One region of the Clostridium cellulovorans 743B genome, then DNA from elsewhere that is predicted to be linked to it. Evidence: a T-box and tRNA genes for the amino acid it is inferred to sense, from the RefSeq annotation. Region 1 holds a T-box; the other regions hold tRNA genes.
The links. The T-box of region 1 lies ahead of asnS (asparagine--tRNA ligase). A T-box ahead of a tRNA ligase gene usually reads a tRNA of that ligase, here a tRNA-Asn.

Region 2: it has a tRNA-Asn gene. The T-box ahead of asnS (asparagine--tRNA ligase) is inferred to sense a tRNA for this amino acid. The anticodon was not compared.
Region 3: it has a tRNA-Asn gene. The T-box ahead of asnS (asparagine--tRNA ligase) is inferred to sense a tRNA for this amino acid. The anticodon was not compared.
Region 4: it has a tRNA-Asn gene. The T-box ahead of asnS (asparagine--tRNA ligase) is inferred to sense a tRNA for this amino acid. The anticodon was not compared.

Annotation. Positions count from the first base shown of each region.
Region 1 covers NC_014393.1:4,667,946-4,672,164, forward strand. Annotated here, with positions in the region: gene asnS (asparagine--tRNA ligase) at 200-1,591, opposite strand; T-box leader at 1,678-1,910, opposite strand; gene CLOCEL_RS19415 (hypothetical protein) at 2,195-2,617, shown strand; gene CLOCEL_RS19420 (THUMP domain-containing class I SAM-dependent RNA methyltransferase) at 2,912-4,036, shown strand.
Region 2 covers NC_014393.1:4,555,972-4,560,190, reverse strand. Annotated here, with positions in the region: gene greA (transcription elongation factor GreA) at 1-245, shown strand, start outside; gene lysS (lysine--tRNA ligase) at 262-1,788, shown strand; gene CLOCEL_RS18890 (hypothetical protein) at 1,862-2,056, opposite strand; tRNA gene CLOCEL_RS18885 (tRNA-Asn) at 2,455-2,529, shown strand; T-box leader at 2,574-2,745, shown strand; gene CLOCEL_RS18880 (glycine--tRNA ligase) at 2,831-4,219, shown strand, end outside.
Region 3 covers NC_014393.1:3,431,312-3,435,530, forward strand. Annotated here, with positions in the region: gene CLOCEL_RS14040 (lysophospholipid acyltransferase family protein) at 283-999, opposite strand; gene CLOCEL_RS22370 (ComEC/Rec2 family competence protein) at 1,274-2,005, shown strand; tRNA gene CLOCEL_RS14050 (tRNA-Asn) at 2,155-2,229, opposite strand; rRNA gene rrf (5S ribosomal RNA) at 2,237-2,353, opposite strand; rRNA gene CLOCEL_RS14060 (23S ribosomal RNA) at 2,423-4,219, opposite strand, start outside.
Region 4 covers NC_014393.1:4,545,551-4,549,769, forward strand. Annotated here, with positions in the region: gene CLOCEL_RS18815 (LiaF transmembrane domain-containing protein) at 1-173, opposite strand, end outside; gene CLOCEL_RS18820 (IS982 family transposase) at 435-1,376, shown strand; tRNA gene CLOCEL_RS18825 (tRNA-Asn) at 1,685-1,759, opposite strand; tRNA gene CLOCEL_RS18830 (tRNA-Asn) at 1,784-1,858, opposite strand; rRNA gene rrf (5S ribosomal RNA) at 1,866-1,982, opposite strand; rRNA gene CLOCEL_RS18840 (23S ribosomal RNA) at 2,052-4,219, opposite strand, start outside.

The sequences.
Region 1 (4,219 bases):
TTGCATGTTTTTACTTTACTAATTATGTTTTTCTTCTCACTAATTAGACGATTAAAAACTAAGTTTGGGTTCATAAAATGTAATAAAATCTTAAAAATTATACTTTTCAATTAATCAACATACTTAAAAACATAAAAATACCCCATAGGTAAGACTTTCTATCGTCCACTCTATAGGGTACATCTTATTTAAAATTATCTTAGAATTCTGCTGAACCTGTTGTTCTTGGAAATGGTATTACGTCTCTTATGTTTGACATACCTGTCAAGTACATAAGAATCCTTTCAAAACCAAGACCAAAACCAGCATGCTTAGTTTCTCCATATTTTCTTAGTTCCAAATACCACCAGTAATCTTCCTTATTAAGACCTAATTCAGCTAACCTTGCTTCTAGTATATCAAGTCTTTCTTCTCTTTGGCTTCCACCTATTATTTCGCCGATTCCAGGTGCCAATAAGTCTGCTGCTGCAACTGTTTTTCCATCATCATTAATCCTCATATAGAAAGCTTTAATTTCTTTTGGATAATCTGTTACAAACACTGGTCTCTTAAATACAACTTCTGAAAGATATCTTTCATGTTCTGTTTGAAGATCAATACCCCATTGTACTGGATATTGGAATTCTACACCAGACTTTTGAAGTATATCTACAGCTTCTGTATAACTTACTCTACCAAACTCACTGTTAACGACATTATCTAGTCTTTCTTTAAGCCCTTTATCTACAAAGTTACTAAAGAACTCCATCTCTTCTGGGGCATTTTCCATAACATAGCTAATTATATATTTAATCATATCTTCAGCAGTATCCATATAATCTTTAAGTTCCGCAAACGCCATTTCAGGCTCAATCATCCAAAACTCTGCTGCGTGTCTAGTTGTATTTGAATTTTCAGCCCTAAAAGTTGGTCCAAAGGTATATACATCTCTAAAAGCTAAAGCAAAAGTTTCTGCTGATAATTGACCACTTACTGTAAGGTTTGTTTCTCTTCCAAAGAAATCATCTTGATAATCTATCTTTCCTTCTTCTGTCTTTTTAACATTATCAAAATCAAGAGTCGTAACCTTGAACATTTCGCCAGCACCTTCACAATCACTACCTGTTATTATTGGTGTATGAACATATACGAAGCCTCTTTCTTGGAAAAACTTATGTATAGCATATGCAGCAAGACTTCTTACTCTAAACACAGCAGAAAAAGTATTACTTCTTGGTCTTAAATGAGCAATAGTTCTCAAATACTCCATTGTATGTCTTTTCTTTTGCAGTGGGTAATCACTATGAGAATTTCCATGAATCATTATACTTTCTGCTTTAACTTCAAAAGGTTGCTTAGCTTCTGGAGTTAAAACTAAAGTCCCTTCTATTTCAAGCGAAGCACTAATAGCTAACTTTGAAACTTCCTTAAAATTTTCAAGGTTGTTTTCAAAAACTACTTGAACACTCTTAAAAAAGCTTCCATCGTTCAGTTCAATAAAACCAAAATTATTATTAGCTCTGATAGTTCTTACCCAACCAGATATTCTTATTTTTTTATCAGAAAAAGCATCCGTCTCTCTATAAAGAGTTTTAATTAATGTATTTTCCATTAGTTCTCCTCCCAAACAACTTATTATTATAATTATATTATGTTATTAATATTTTTAGAAAATATAAAAACCTTCATCCTCTAAAAAATAGGGACGAAGGTATATTCGCGGTACCACCCTAGTTATTACAATGAATATTCCATAGTAATCACTCAATCCAAATAAGGCTTTGGCGACCTCTATACCTACTTTTCTTTAAAATAGAATTTCGAATAGAAACTCCGAGATGTTCTTCATTATAATCTTCATATCAACATTCCAGCTTAAGTCGACTCTCTTTAAATCTAATTATAACTACTTTTCTCTTCATAGTATTTATTTTCGTTTAGTTTTACTAATTTTATACGTAAATATTATATTTTTTTTGTATTATTTTTATAAAAGAATACAATATTGATTATATTAAACAGTAGTAGCACTTGTCAACTAAACAATTCCATTTAACTATCATTTTAAATATTATAGCATATACTGTTCTAAGAAGAGGTTTTTTTATCCTCACAAGGGAGAAGTTCTTTACAAGAGAGAGACACCCTATTAAGGAAATTAATCCCTCTAGAAATTAATCTCCTAAAAGAAAAACCTCTTAAGGGAGGAATATAAATGGAAGATTCTCAATTTATTGCATGTAAAAAACATCTCGAGTCCATGAAAACCTCAAATATGGACTTAGATGATATATATAAATTAATAAACTATATGTATTTAAATGAATATTCAAAGGATATGATTAAAAAAGTTTTAACAAACGTATTTGGCCACAGTTTTCCCAACAGCTTAACTACAATAGCTCATATTTTAGTTTCTGAAAAAGACTATAACTTAGCTATGGATTATATAAATCTTGCTCTTAAGACTATTAAAAAAGATGAACTCTATTTTTTGAGATCTTTTTGTGAATATAAGCTTGGGGATTACCATAAATGTTTGAAAACAATAGAAAAACTTGATCCTGAGGAATATGGTGATGTTATTAAAGAACTTGGGCATTTAAGTAATGATAATTTAAATATAAATGTTATTTAGCTAAAAATACCGCTACTGTTGTAGTGGTATTTTTTTATTTCTTTTTGACTTAGTAAATAGTATACTGTAAACAATATGGAGAGTCGCACTTATGGATAATAAAGCTAAAAAATAAGAATACTTTCTGTATAAAGAGTTCCATACTGAAATTTCTAATTTTATCTATACTAAATTAGCGAAATACCTAGATAGTGTAAGTATTTTAAGTTTAATGCTTTTTTAAAAACAACTGGAATAAGTTAAAATTTTATTTTGGAACCCTATAGAAAATAAAAAAGTTTAGGAGATACATTAATGTCAGAATATAAACTAGTTGCTACTGCAGCCTTTGGTTTAGAAGCAGTAGTTGCAAAAGAATTAAAAAATCTTGGTTTTAAGGATCTAGAAGTGGAAAATGGTAAAGTTACTTATATCTCAGATGTAGAAGGAATAATCAAATCAAATCTATGGTCTAGATGTGCCGATAGAATACATATTTGTATAGGAGAATTTACCGCAACTTCTTTTGAAGAACTATTTGAAAAGGTTAAAGCTCTACCTTGGGAAGATTACATGCCTGAAGATGCAAACTTTATAATTAATGCAAAATCAGTTAAATCTACATTATTTAGTTTATCTGATATTCAATCAATTTCAGAAAAAGCTATTATTGAAAAACTTAAAGAGAACTACTCTGTAACTTGGTTTTCAAAATCTGGTGCAAAATACCCTATATTGGTTAGTATTCTTAAAGATAAGGTAACTGTACTTTTAGATACCAGTGGTGTTGCACTTCATAAAAGAGGTTACCGTGAAGATGCAAATATGGCTCCACTAAAGGAAACCATGGCTGCAGCTTTAATAAATATATCTGGTTGGACTCCTGATAAACCTTTTATGGATCCATTCTGCGGTTCAGGAACAATTGCTATTGAGGCTGCAATGATAGGACTTAATATAGCTCCTGGTCTAAGCAGAAAATTTCTTTGTGAAGAATGGGATATATTCCCTAGTGACTTATGGAAAGCTGCAAGAAAACATGCGTATTCTGCTATTGATTACGATAAAACCCTTGATATAAGCGCTTCAGATATAAGCGGAAAGCTTGTTCAACTTTCAAAAAATAACGCTGAAAAAGCACGAGTAGACGATTATATAAACTTTAGAGCTATGGATGTGAGAAAATTAAACACACTAACTCCTAGAGGCACTCTTATATGCAATCCTCCATACGGAGAACGTCTTGAAGAGAAAGCTACAATAGATATACTATACAAAGACATGGGCCTAGTCTTTTCAAGATTACCAAACTGGTCATACTACATATTAACATCTGACGAAGATTTCGAGAAAAACTTTGGGAGAAAGTCTGATAAGAATCGTAAGCTTTATAATGGACGAATCAAATGTTACTACTATCAATACTTTGAGAAAAAATAAAATTACCACTACAAATAGTCATAGTAGTAATTGTCAATTTATATTAATTTGATATTATCCCCTTGAAGTAGATAATCATAATAGTAAAACTATCTACTTCAAGGGGCTTTTCAATTTTAATCTCCTTGCTTATTTCCTTATCAAATTTTTAAATTGCTATAGCACCTATTAATCTTTATATCT
Region 2 (4,219 bases), 110 kb from region 1:
ACGAAACAGATATTCAAGGTGATATAGTTGGTATTGGCACAAAAGTAAAAGTTAAAGATATTGATAGCGGAGATGTTGATGTATACTCTATTGTAGGGTCTGCAGAAGCTGACCCATTAGAATTTAAGATTTCACATGAATCACCAGTTGGTAAGGCTATGCTTGGCAAAAAAGTTGGAGAAACTGTCGATGTAGCAGTTCCAGATGGAACGATTAAATTAGAAATATTAGAAATAACAAAGTAGATACGGAGGGTTACAAATGTCAGAAAAGCAGTTCACAAACGATGAACAAAATGCTAACAATGAAGAAAATCATGAAGAGTTAAATAAGCTAATACTAGAAAGAATGCAAAAGCTTAAAGATGCACAAGAAGCTGGAGAAGATCCTTTTGATGTTTATAAGGTTGATAGAACTCACACATCAAATGAAGTTAAAGAAAACTTTGAAGATCTTGAAGAGAAAGAAGTTGTGGTTGCAGGAAGATTAATGTCAAAAAGAGTTCATGGTAAAGCTGGATTCTGTGATATTCATGATAGATATGGCAAACTTCAATTACATGTAAAGATTGATAACATTGGAGAAGAAAAACTTAAAAAGTTTAAGACTTTAGATATTGGTGATTTTATATCAGTTACTGGTAAAGTGTTTAAAACTAAGACTGGAGAAATAACAGTTTCAGTTACAGACTACCAACCTTTAACTAAGTCTTTACGTCCACTACCTGAAAAATATCATGGTTTAAAGGATACTGATTTAAGATATAGACAAAGATATGTAGATTTAATCATGAATCCAGAAGTTAAGGAAACCTTCATGAAGAGATCTGCTATTATTACTGCTATGAGAGAATATCTAGATCAACATGCTTATATTGAAGTAGAAACTCCTATTTTGTCACCAATTGCTGGAGGGGCTGCTGCAAGACCATTTGTTACACATCATAATTCTTTAGATATAGATATGTATCTTAGAATTGCAACAGAATTATATTTAAAGAGATTGATTGTTGGTGGTTTTGAAAAAGTATATGAGATTGGAAGAAACTTCAGAAATGAAGGTATTTCAGTAAGACACAATCCAGAATTCACAATGATTGAATTATATGAAGCTTATGCAGATTATAATGATATGATGGTGTTAACTGAAAATATGGTAGCATACATATGTAAAAAGGTTCTAGGAACTACAAAGGTTACTTATCAAGGAACTGAAATAGATTTTACACCACCTTGGAGAAGAATTACCATGGTTGATGCAGTTAAAGAATATGCAGGTGTAGACTTTAATGAAATAAAAACTGATGAAGAAGCTAGACAAATTGCAAAAGAAAAACATTTAGAACTTAAGAAAGAATTAAAATATTATACTAAGGGTGAAATTTTAAATGAATTATATGAAGCTTTTGGTGAAGAACATATGATTCAGCCAACATTTATATATGATTACCCAGTAGAAATATCACCTCTTACAAAGAAGAAGAGAGGAAATGAAGCATTTACTGAAAGATTTGAAGGCTTTGTTTTTGGAAGAGAACTTTGTAATGCATATTCAGAGCTTAATGATCCTATAGTTCAAAAAGAAAGATTTCTTCAACAATTGAAGGAAAGAGAACATGGTGATGACGAAGCATACATGATGGATGATGATTTTATCACGGCTCTTGAAATAGGTATGCCACCAACAGGTGGAATGGGAATGGGTATAGATAGACTTGTTATGTTCCTAACAGATTCAGCATCTATAAGAGATGTACTTTTATTCCCAACAATGAAGCAAATAAAATAAATTGAAATATTAAATAGGTCCTACTAAACAATAGTTGTCTAGTAGGACCTATTTTAGCTAAAATAAATTTATTTTAATTATCGTTATAAGGTAATGTAATTTTTGAAAGCTTGTGCTTTAAAGTTATAAATTCTACATCTAGAGCATCAAGTTTAGCTTCAAGAACTAAACGTTCTTTTGCATCCTTAGTTTTCGATAAATCTTTACTTACTTTAGTAATTTCCTCGTCTAATTCAAACATTCTTAATGTTGCTTCATATCCAGTCATGATTCAAACCTCCTAAATGATACTAAAAAGTAATGTTGACAAAATATATTGATAATTTAAGCACTTTCGTGTCTTTATATAAGTATATACTTATATTTAGAAATTTTCCACTAGTTTAAGTAATGGTAAAAAAATTTGTAACAATCAATAAGTTAACCATATATAAACTGAAAGATTTTACACAAAAAATAACAAAGTGGCTTTCAAGAAACACTGTGTAACAAGTGTGGAAGATTTTTTATTGAAAATTGTATATTTTATAGGGGGTATATCGCATCAAATAACATTCCTCTAAATTTAGCTTTATGTAAAAAATAATCAATTAATAATATAAAAAAATAGAAAAACATGTTGACATGAATAGGGTTACTATATATAATAATACTTGTGAAAGACATTCCGTGGTAGCTCAATGGCAGAGCATTCGGCTGTTAACCGAAGGGTTGGAGGTTCGAGCCCTCTCCACGGAGCCATTTTAATTTTTTGACTAATTACTATAGTAAATAGAAACTAAATAGAAGATACGATGAAAAAAGAAAAGTATCAGTATTATCTTTTTAAGAGAGGTTGTGGGTGGTGAAAACAACTATGGAAATTCTGAGAAAGGAGCTTTTGAGTATCAATAAATTAAGAAAGTAGGGCCTAAGCCAAAAAGGGTGGAACCGCGGAGAAGTTTCTTCGTCCCTTTAGGATTGTAGGGTCTTTTTTTATTTTTCAAAAATTAAAAAACTATATTTTTAAAATCATACAATTAGAAATATGAGGAGGATTATTATGGCTGTAGAAAAAACTATGGAAAAAATTGTTGCCCTTGCAAAATCTAGAGGATATGTATTCCCAGGATCTGATATATATGGTGGGCTTGCGAATTCATGGGATTATGGTCCACTAGGAGTTGAGTTCAAAAATAATATCAAAAAGGCTTGGTGGAAAAAGTTTATTCAAGAAAGCCCATATAACGTAGGTTTAGATTCTGCTATATTAATGAACCCAGAAGTTTGGGTTGCATCAGGTCATGTTGGTGGTTTTTCAGATCCATTAATGGATTGTAAGGAATGTAAAGCTAGATTTAGAGCAGATAAGATTGTTGAAGATCATATGGCTGCAAATGGAGCAGAAGTTGCATCAGCAGATGGCTGGTCTAAAGAACAGTTAAAAGAGTACATAGACAACAATAATATAGATTGCCCTAAGTGTGGAAAACATAACTATACTGAAATTAGACAGTTTAATTTAATGTTTAAAACCTTTCAAGGTGTAACTGAAGATGCTAAGGCTGAAATATATCTAAGACCTGAAACAGCACAAGGAATATTTGTAAACTTCAAGAGTGTACAAAGAACTTCAAGAAAAAAAATACCTTTTGGTATAGGTCAAATTGGAAAGTCTTTTAGAAATGAAATTACTCCTGGAAATTTTATATTCAGAACAAGAGAATTTGAACAAATGGAGCTTGAGTTTTTCTGTAAACCAGGTACGGATTTAGAATGGTTTTCATATTGGAAGAATTATTGCTTCAACTTTTTAAAGAATCTATCAATGAAAGAAGAAAATTTAAGATTTAGAGATCATGGCGAAGAAGAATTATCTTTCTATAGCAATGCTACTTCTGACATAGAATTCAAATTTCCATTCGGTTGGGGTGAACTTTGGGGGATAGCAGATAGAACAGACTATGATTTGAATCAACATGCGAAACATAGCGGACAGGACTTAAATTACTTAGATCCTGTGACAAATGAAAAATATGTACCATATGTTATAGAACCATCACTAGGAGCTGATAGAGTATTATTAGCATTTTTATGTGATGCTTATGACGAAGAAGAACTTGAAGATGGAGATAGCAGAACCGTATTAAGACTTCATCCAGCATTAGCGCCATTTAAAGCAGCTGTGATGCCTTTATCAAAGAAGCTATCAGAAAAATCTTTAGAAGTTTACGAGAAATTAAGCAAGAAGTTCAATGTGGACTATGATGAAGCAGGAAGTATTGGTAAAAGATATAGAAGGGAAGATGAAATTGGAACTCCTTACTGCATAACTATTGACTTTGATACTCTTGAAGATGATAGTGTAACTGTAAGAGATAGAGATACAATGAATCAAGTAAGAATAAAAATCGATGAACTTGAGAAATTTATAGAAGAAAAGCTAGAATTC
Region 3 (4,219 bases), 1.2 Mb from region 1:
AATACATATTGTAATTTATAACGAATAAATATAAAAATTTTAAAAAACTAATATTTTGATATAGTTATATAAATGGTACATAATTTAAAACAAAAAATACTTAATACCTTTAAAGATATTAAGTGTTTTTATAATCTATTAACTTGTTAAATCAACACAATTTACTTAGATAAATAAAGTTATTACTTTCTAGGTTAATATATTGTTTTTAATAACATTGGTTTAATACATTTTAAAGTTAGATTTTATGATAATTTCTTATATCTAGAGCTTTGAATATAATTAATTTTCACCCATCATGTCTTTATAAAGATTCTTAACAACTATCTCACAGTATTGTGCTAGATCCTTCTTATCCTCCTGTGAGAGTTCTTCTATGTATATAGGCTTACCAACCTTCATTTTTACCTTTGTACTTCTGAAACGCTTATTTTCTTCAAAAGCCTTATAGGTTCCTTCAATTGCTACAGGTACAATTGGTATGTGTGGAGTTTTGGTTGCAATCTTAAGACTTCCTTTTTTAAATTCTCCTATTTGTCCATCCTTACTCCTTGTTCCCTCTGGAAATAAAGTCATTGAATAACCTTCTTTTAAATATTCGCTAGCTTTATTTAAAGTCTTAATCGCCTCTCGTGGATTCTCTCTATCTAAAAAAACGCACTTTATTTGTTCCATCCAATAAGGAAAAATCGGTTTACCTAGCATTTCTTTTTTAGCAATAAACCCCATCGTTTTAGGCATCACAGCTATCATTTCGATAATATCATATATACCTTGATGATTTGCTATGAACAAACAATTTCCCTCTGGCAAGTTTTCTATCCCTTCTATATCAGTTGAAACCTTAAAGCTACTATTCATTATATATGTCCATTTTTTTACCCACTTGTTTATAAAGGCTTCTATAGTATCTTTAGATGCGGTCTTCTTTAAAAATTCTAACTTTATCCTAAGCAAATATGAAAAAATGAAAAATGAAATGACTCTTAAATAATTCATAAATAATACCTATCCTTCCTTCGGAAATATCTTCAGGTTCAATTATACTAATAGCCTCTATAAAAAGCAAGTTTAGAAAATGTTATGTATATTTTCTAAACTTATGTTCAATAATATTAGGTAGCGTTTATATACTTGAAAGGAGAATACAATCATTTTTAGGAAAGTATATTATAAGTTTTTAATATTATTCATTTCTTCTATTCTTCTCTTTATATTTTTAACAGGTTGCATAAAAGCAAACCCTGATAAAAATATCGTAATATTTTCTTTTATTGATGTTGATCAAGGAGATAGTATATTAATTAACTATAATGGCACATCAACACTTATTGATTCAGGCTCTGAGGAGTATTCCTCTAATGTAATAAACTATCTAAAAAAAGAAAAAATAAAGTCCATTGATAACCTTATCCTAACTCACCCTCATGAAGATCATTATGGTGGCATGGTTCCAATACTGATGAATTTTAAAGCTAAAAATTTTTATTGTCCCAGAATGGCTTCAAATACAGAAGGATTTAGTGATATTTTATATCAACTAAAAAAAGATCACAGTTCCTTAAAATTTCTTAAGGCTGGAGATACTTTTGTAATCAATCCTGATTTAAAGTTTTTTATTGTTTCTCCTAATAGAACTTGTTATGATGATGGCAATAATTATTCTTTAGTTATAAAAGTTGTATACAAAGATACATCTTTTTTATTAACTGGTGATGCAACGAAAACAAGTGAGGAAGAAATTTTAGCTAAAGGTTTTAATATTAATTCTGACGTTTTAAAAGTAGGTCACCATGGGAGTTCAACTTCAACTTCTGAAGAATTCTTATCTAAAGTGTCTCCTTCTCTGGCAATTATAAGTGTTGGTAAAAGAAATTCCTACGGTCATCCTAGTGTTTCAACAATAAATAGATTAGGTAAATTTAAAATCCCGTATCTCTCTACTTCAAAAGAGGGGAATATAATTCTAATAAGTAATGGAAATACAATATATAGAAAAACTTAAAAACACACTACTTAAGAACTTACAGTAGATTCTGCTTAATCCTATACTTACATAAGAAAATGAATAATGAGAAAAGAGTTAATTTAAAATGATTATAAAAATCACCTTAAATTAACTCTCTACATCTAATACTTCTGAAAAAATAAAAATGGCTCCGCGAAGAGGGCTCGAACCTCCAACCCTTCGGTTAACAGCCGAATGCTCTGCCATTGAGCTATCGCGGAACATTAAACCCAGCGACAACCTACTTTCCCACAAGACCTCTCCTGCAGTATCATCGGCCCTTAGTAGCTTAACCGTCGTGTTCGGAATGGGAACGGGTGTTACCTACCAGGCATAATCACTGGATACACTTTAAAATTTCTTTTAAAGTTCAGAGTGTTCTCTGAAAATTGCATAGATATTAAAAACTTTGTTTAGGTTAAGCCCTCGATCTATTAGTATGAGTCAGCTGAACATGTTACCATGCTTACACCCCTCACCTATCAACCTTGTGTTCTTCAAGGGATCTTACTAGCTTACGCTATGGGAAATCTAATCTTGAGGTGGGCTTCACGCTTAGATGCTTTCAGCGTTTATCCCTTCCCGACATAGCTACCCAGCCATGCTCCTGGCGGAACAACTGGTACACCAGAGGTCAGTCCATCCCGGTCCTCTCGTACTAAGGACAGCTCCTCTCAAATTTCCTACGCCCGCGACGGATAGGGACCGAACTGTCTCACGACGTTCTGAACCCAGCTCGCGTGCCGCTTTAATGGGCGAACAGCCCAACCCTTGGGACCTTCTCCAGCCCCAGGATGCGACGAGCCGACATCGAGGTGCCAAACCTCCCCGTCGATGTGGACTCTTGGGGGAGATCAGCCTGTTATCCCCGAGGTAGCTTTTATCCGTTGAGCGATGGCCCTCCCACGAGGAACCACCGGATCACTAAGCCCGACTTTCGTCCCTGCTCCACTTGTAGGTGTCGCAGTCAGGCTCCCTTCTGCCTTTGCACTCTTCGAACGATTTCCGACCGTTCTGAGGGAACCTTTGGGCGCCTCCGTTACTTTTTTGGAGGCGACCGCCCCAGTCAAACTGCCCATCTAACAATGTCCGGCACCCAGATTCATGGGTTTCCGTTAGAATCCCAATACTGTCAGGGTGGTATCCCAAGGTTGACTCCATAGAACCTGACGGCCCTATTTCCCAGTCTCCCACCTATCCTGTACAGACAATATCGAAACTCAATGCTAAACTACAGTAAAGCTCTACGGGGTCTTTCCGTCCAATCGCGGGTAGCAAGCATCTTCACTTGCACTACAATTTCGCCGGATTTACAGTTGAGACAGTGCCCAAATCATTACGCCATTCGTGCGGGTCGGAACTTACCCGACAAGGAATTTCGCTACCTTAGGACCGTTATAGTTACGGCCGCCGTTTACTGGGGCTTAAGTTCATGCCTTCGCTTGCGCTAAGCAATCCCCTTAACCTTCCAGCACCGGGCAGGCGTCAGCCCCTATACATCAGCTTTCGCTTTAGCAGAGACCTGTGTTTTTGCTAAACAGTTGCTTGGGCCTATTCTCTGCGGCCTAGCTTGCGCTAGGCACCCCTTCTCCCGAAGTTACGGGGTCAATTTGCCGAGTTCCTTAACTGTAATTCTTCCGCTGGTCTTAGGATTCTCTCCTCACCTACCTGTGTCGGTTTGCGGTACGGGTACTATTTTGCTCTCTAGAGACTTTTCTTGGCAGCGTGGAATCAGGTACTTCGCTACTAAATTTCGCTCCCCATCACACCTCAGAGTATTAGCACGCGGATTTGCCTACGTACACCCCTAAATGCTTAGACCAACATCCAATAGTTGGCACACCCTATCCTCCTGCGTCATCCCATCGATAATAACGCTAATAGTAGTATCGGAATATCAACCGATTGTCCATCACCTACGCCTTTCGGCCTCAGCTTAGGTCCCGACTAACCCTGGGCGGACGAGCCTTCCCCAGGAAACCTTAGGTTTTCGACCATTAAGATTCTCACTTAATTCTCGCTACTTATGCCAACATTCTCACTTCTGTACAGTCCACAACTCCTTCCGGTACTGCTTCTGCCCATACAGAAAGCTCCTCTACCACTCCTTACGGAGTCCATAGCTTCGGTGGTAAGTTTGAGCCCCGGACATCTTCGGCGCAGGATCTCTTGACTAGTGAGCTATTACGCACTCTTTAAATGAGTGGCTGC
Region 4 (4,219 bases), 120 kb from region 1:
TCCTTTAACCTTTTTGCTTCAATAAGAAGCTCTATACCAAACACCACTAATATAATAGGCCAGAATACCATTATGTTTTTCAAAATTTCTATATTGCTTTGTCTTAATAACATCATGATACCTAATAGTATAAATCCTATAGCTGTTGAAATATTTCCTACACTCTTTTGCATTTATATACCTCCTTAATTAAAATATAAAAATTATATATAAGTCACAATGATATTTCTACATTAAATCCATCTACATTTGATAAGAGAATGCAGATTTTTAATCACAACGTCTATATAGATAGTAAATCACTTAAATAAATTAATTTAACCCGTTGTGCTAGTTAAATACGCTGGCAATACTTACAAATAGAAAAACTCCAGCATATTTGCTAACCTATCATTAAAAAACACCACTAATCTAATGATAGGAGGCTAACCTATATGCCAGAGTTTAATAAAGATTCTACCATAACAATAAATGACTTAAAAGATTTTATTGTTGTCACTTATGTTATAATTGATGACTTTTACCAAAAAGTAACTCCAACATTTATTAAAAATCGTCGTAACATCGCTAAATCAGTAATGACTGATAGCGAAATAATTACGATTTCTTTAGTAGGTGAACTCTTAACCATTGACTCTGAAAAAGCATGGTTTGGATTTTGCTCTAAAAACCTACGAGACTTATTTCCCAACTTTTGTAGTAGGCCGAGGTTTCATAGAGTTAGAAAGTCATTATTTCGAGTCATTGATGAAATTCGTAAAGAGTTAACGAAATTTCTTAACTATCAATATGACCGAATGAGAATTGCAGATAGTATGCCAATTCCTGTGTGTAAGTTTGGGAGAGCTCATTTCCATAAAGCTTTTAAGCCGGAGGCTGCCTACGGGCGATGCGCTTCGAAAAAAGAAACATATTATGGATTCAAATTACATGCTTTAGTAGCCCTCGATGGCTATATCACAGATTTTACTGTAACAGCAGCAAATATTGATGACAGAGATGTCGTCTGGGAACTCACAGCTAATTCAGAGATTGATATACTAATAGGTGATAAAGGATATATAGGTCAAAAAGTTGCTTCGCAATTAAAAGAAACAAGGTACATTCGTCTTTTAACAATAAATCGTAACAATAGTAAAACTAAACTTTTAAAACCTTTTAGGCAGTTGATATTCAAGGCTCGTCGTAGAGTAGAAACTACTTTTTCTCAGCTCTCCGAGCAATTAAATATGCAGAGGGTTCTTACAAAATCAACTTGGGGATTTGCCACAAGAATATCAAATAAAATATTAGCTCATAATCTTTGCTATTTTATAAATAAATTTTTTAATATAGGTATAGAAATATCAAAGATTAAAGAATTAGTATTCGGATAATAATTTCCAAAAACAGTATATGAGACAATAGGATAGGACTGCCTAAAATCATGGTATAAATATCCTTTTAATGAAAACTTATCTGCTAGCACAACAGGTTAATTTATTATAACGTTATTTCTAAATACTCTTTAAGTTTTTTCTTTACATCTATTTAGACTACTATTAATAAGAAAACCCACGAAGAAATTGAAATAATTTTTTATTTTTTTATAAATGCCCAAGTTGGATATAAAACAAAAAGAGTTAATTTAAAATGACTATAATCATCTTAAATCAACTCTCTTATCTTAATCCAAAAAATAAAATGGCTCCGTGGAGAGGGCTCGAACCTCCAACCCTTCGGTTAACAGCCGAATGCTCTGCCATTGAGCTACCACGGAACATTATTTATTCAAAAAGTAAAATGGCTCCGCGAAGAGGGCTCGAACCTCCAACCCTTCGGTTAACAGCCGAATGCTCTGCCATTGAGCTATCGCGGAACATTAAACCCAGCGACAACCTACTTTCCCACAAGACCTCTCCTGCAGTATCATCGGCCCTTAGTAGCTTAACCGTCGTGTTCGGAATGGGAACGGGTGTTACCTACCAGGCATAATCACTGGATACACTTTAAAATTTCTTTTAAAGCTCAGAGTGTTCTCTGAAAATTGCATAGATATTAAAAACTTTGTTTAGGTTAAGCCCTCGATCTATTAGTATGAGTCAGCTGAACATGTTACCATGCTTACACCCCTCACCTATCAACCTTGTGTTCTTCAAGGGATCTTACTAGCTTACGCTATGGGAAATCTAATCTTGAGGTGGGCTTCACGCTTAGATGCTTTCAGCGTTTATCCCTTCCCGACATAGCTACCCAGCCATGCTCCTGGCGGAACAACTGGTACACCAGAGGTCAGTCCATCCCGGTCCTCTCGTACTAAGGACAGCTCCTCTCAAATTTCCTACGCCCGCGACGGATAGGGACCGAACTGTCTCACGACGTTCTGAACCCAGCTCGCGTGCCGCTTTAATGGGCGAACAGCCCAACCCTTGGGACCTTCTCCAGCCCCAGGATGCGACGAGCCGACATCGAGGTGCCAAACCTCCCCGTCGATGTGGACTCTTGGGGGAGATCAGCCTGTTATCCCCGAGGTAGCTTTTATCCGTTGAGCGATGGCCCTCCCACGAGGAACCACCGGATCACTAAGCCCGACTTTCGTCCCTGCTCCACTTGTAGGTGTCGCAGTCAGGCTCCCTTCTGCCTTTGCACTCTTCGAACGATTTCCGACCGTTCTGAGGGAACCTTTGGGCGCCTCCGTTACTTTTTTGGAGGCGACCGCCCCAGTCAAACTGCCCATCTAACAATGTCCGGCACCCAGATTCATGGGTTTCCGTTAGAATCCCAATACTGTCAGGGTGGTATCCCAAGGTTGACTCCATAGAACCTGACGGCCCTACTTCCCAGTCTCCCACCTATCCTGTACAGACAATATCGAAACTCAATGCTAAACTACAGTAAAGCTCTACGGGGTCTTTCCGTCCAATCGCGGGTAGCAAGCATCTTCACTTGCACTACAATTTCGCCGGATTTACAGTTGAGACAGTGCCCAAATCATTACGCCATTCGTGCGGGTCGGAACTTACCCGACAAGGAATTTCGCTACCTTAGGACCGTTATAGTTACGGCCGCCGTTTACTGGGGCTTAAGTTCATGCCTTCGCTTGCGCTAAGCAATCCCCTTAACCTTCCAGCACCGGGCAGGCGTCAGCCCCTATACATCAGCTTTCGCTTTAGCAGAGACCTGTGTTTTTGCTAAACAGTTGCTTGGGCCTATTCTCTGCGGCCTAGCTTGCGCTAGGCACCCCTTCTCCCGAAGTTACGGGGTCAATTTGCCGAGTTCCTTAACTGTAATTCTTCCGCTGGTCTTAGGATTCTCTCCTCACCTACCTGTGTCGGTTTGCGGTACGGGTACTATTTTGCTCTCTAGAGACTTTTCTTGGCAGCGTGGAATCAGGTACTTCGCTACTAAATTTCGCTCCCCATCACACCTCAGAGTATTAGCACGCGGATTTGCCTACGTACACCCCTAAATGCTTAGACCAACATCCAATAGTTGGCACACCCTATCCTCCTGCGTCATCCCATCGATAATAACGCTAATAGTAGTATCGGAATATCAACCGATTGTCCATCACCTACGCCTTTCGGCCTCAGCTTAGGTCCCGACTAACCCTGGGCGGACGAGCCTTCCCCAGGAAACCTTAGGTTTTCGACCATTAAGATTCTCACTTAATTCTCGCTACTTATGCCAACATTCTCACTTCTGTACAGTCCACAACTCCTTCCGGTACTGCTTCTGCCCATACAGAAAGCTCCTCTACCACTCCTTACGGAGTCCATAGCTTCGGTGGTAAGTTTGAGCCCCGGACATCTTCGGCGCAGGATCTCTTGACTAGTGAGCTATTACGCACTCTTTAAATGAGTGGCTGCTTCTAAGCCAACATCCTAGTTGTCTTAGAAATCCCACATCCTTTTCCACTTAACTTACACTTGGGGACCTTAGCTGATGGTCTGGGCTTTTTCCCTTTTGACTACGGACCTTATCATTCGCAGTCTGACTGCCGGGGTAAAAGTATATGGCATTCGGAGTTTGATAGAGTTCGGTAACTGTTGTCAGCCCCTAGCTCATTCAGTGCTCTACCTCCATTACTCATTTTACCCGACGCTAGCCCTAAAGCTATTTCGAGGAGAACCAGCTATCTCCGAGTTCGATTGGAATTTCTCCGCTATCCACAGCTCATCCCATGGTTTTTCAACACCAATGTGGTTCGGTCCTCCACGAGGTTTTACCCTCGCTTCAA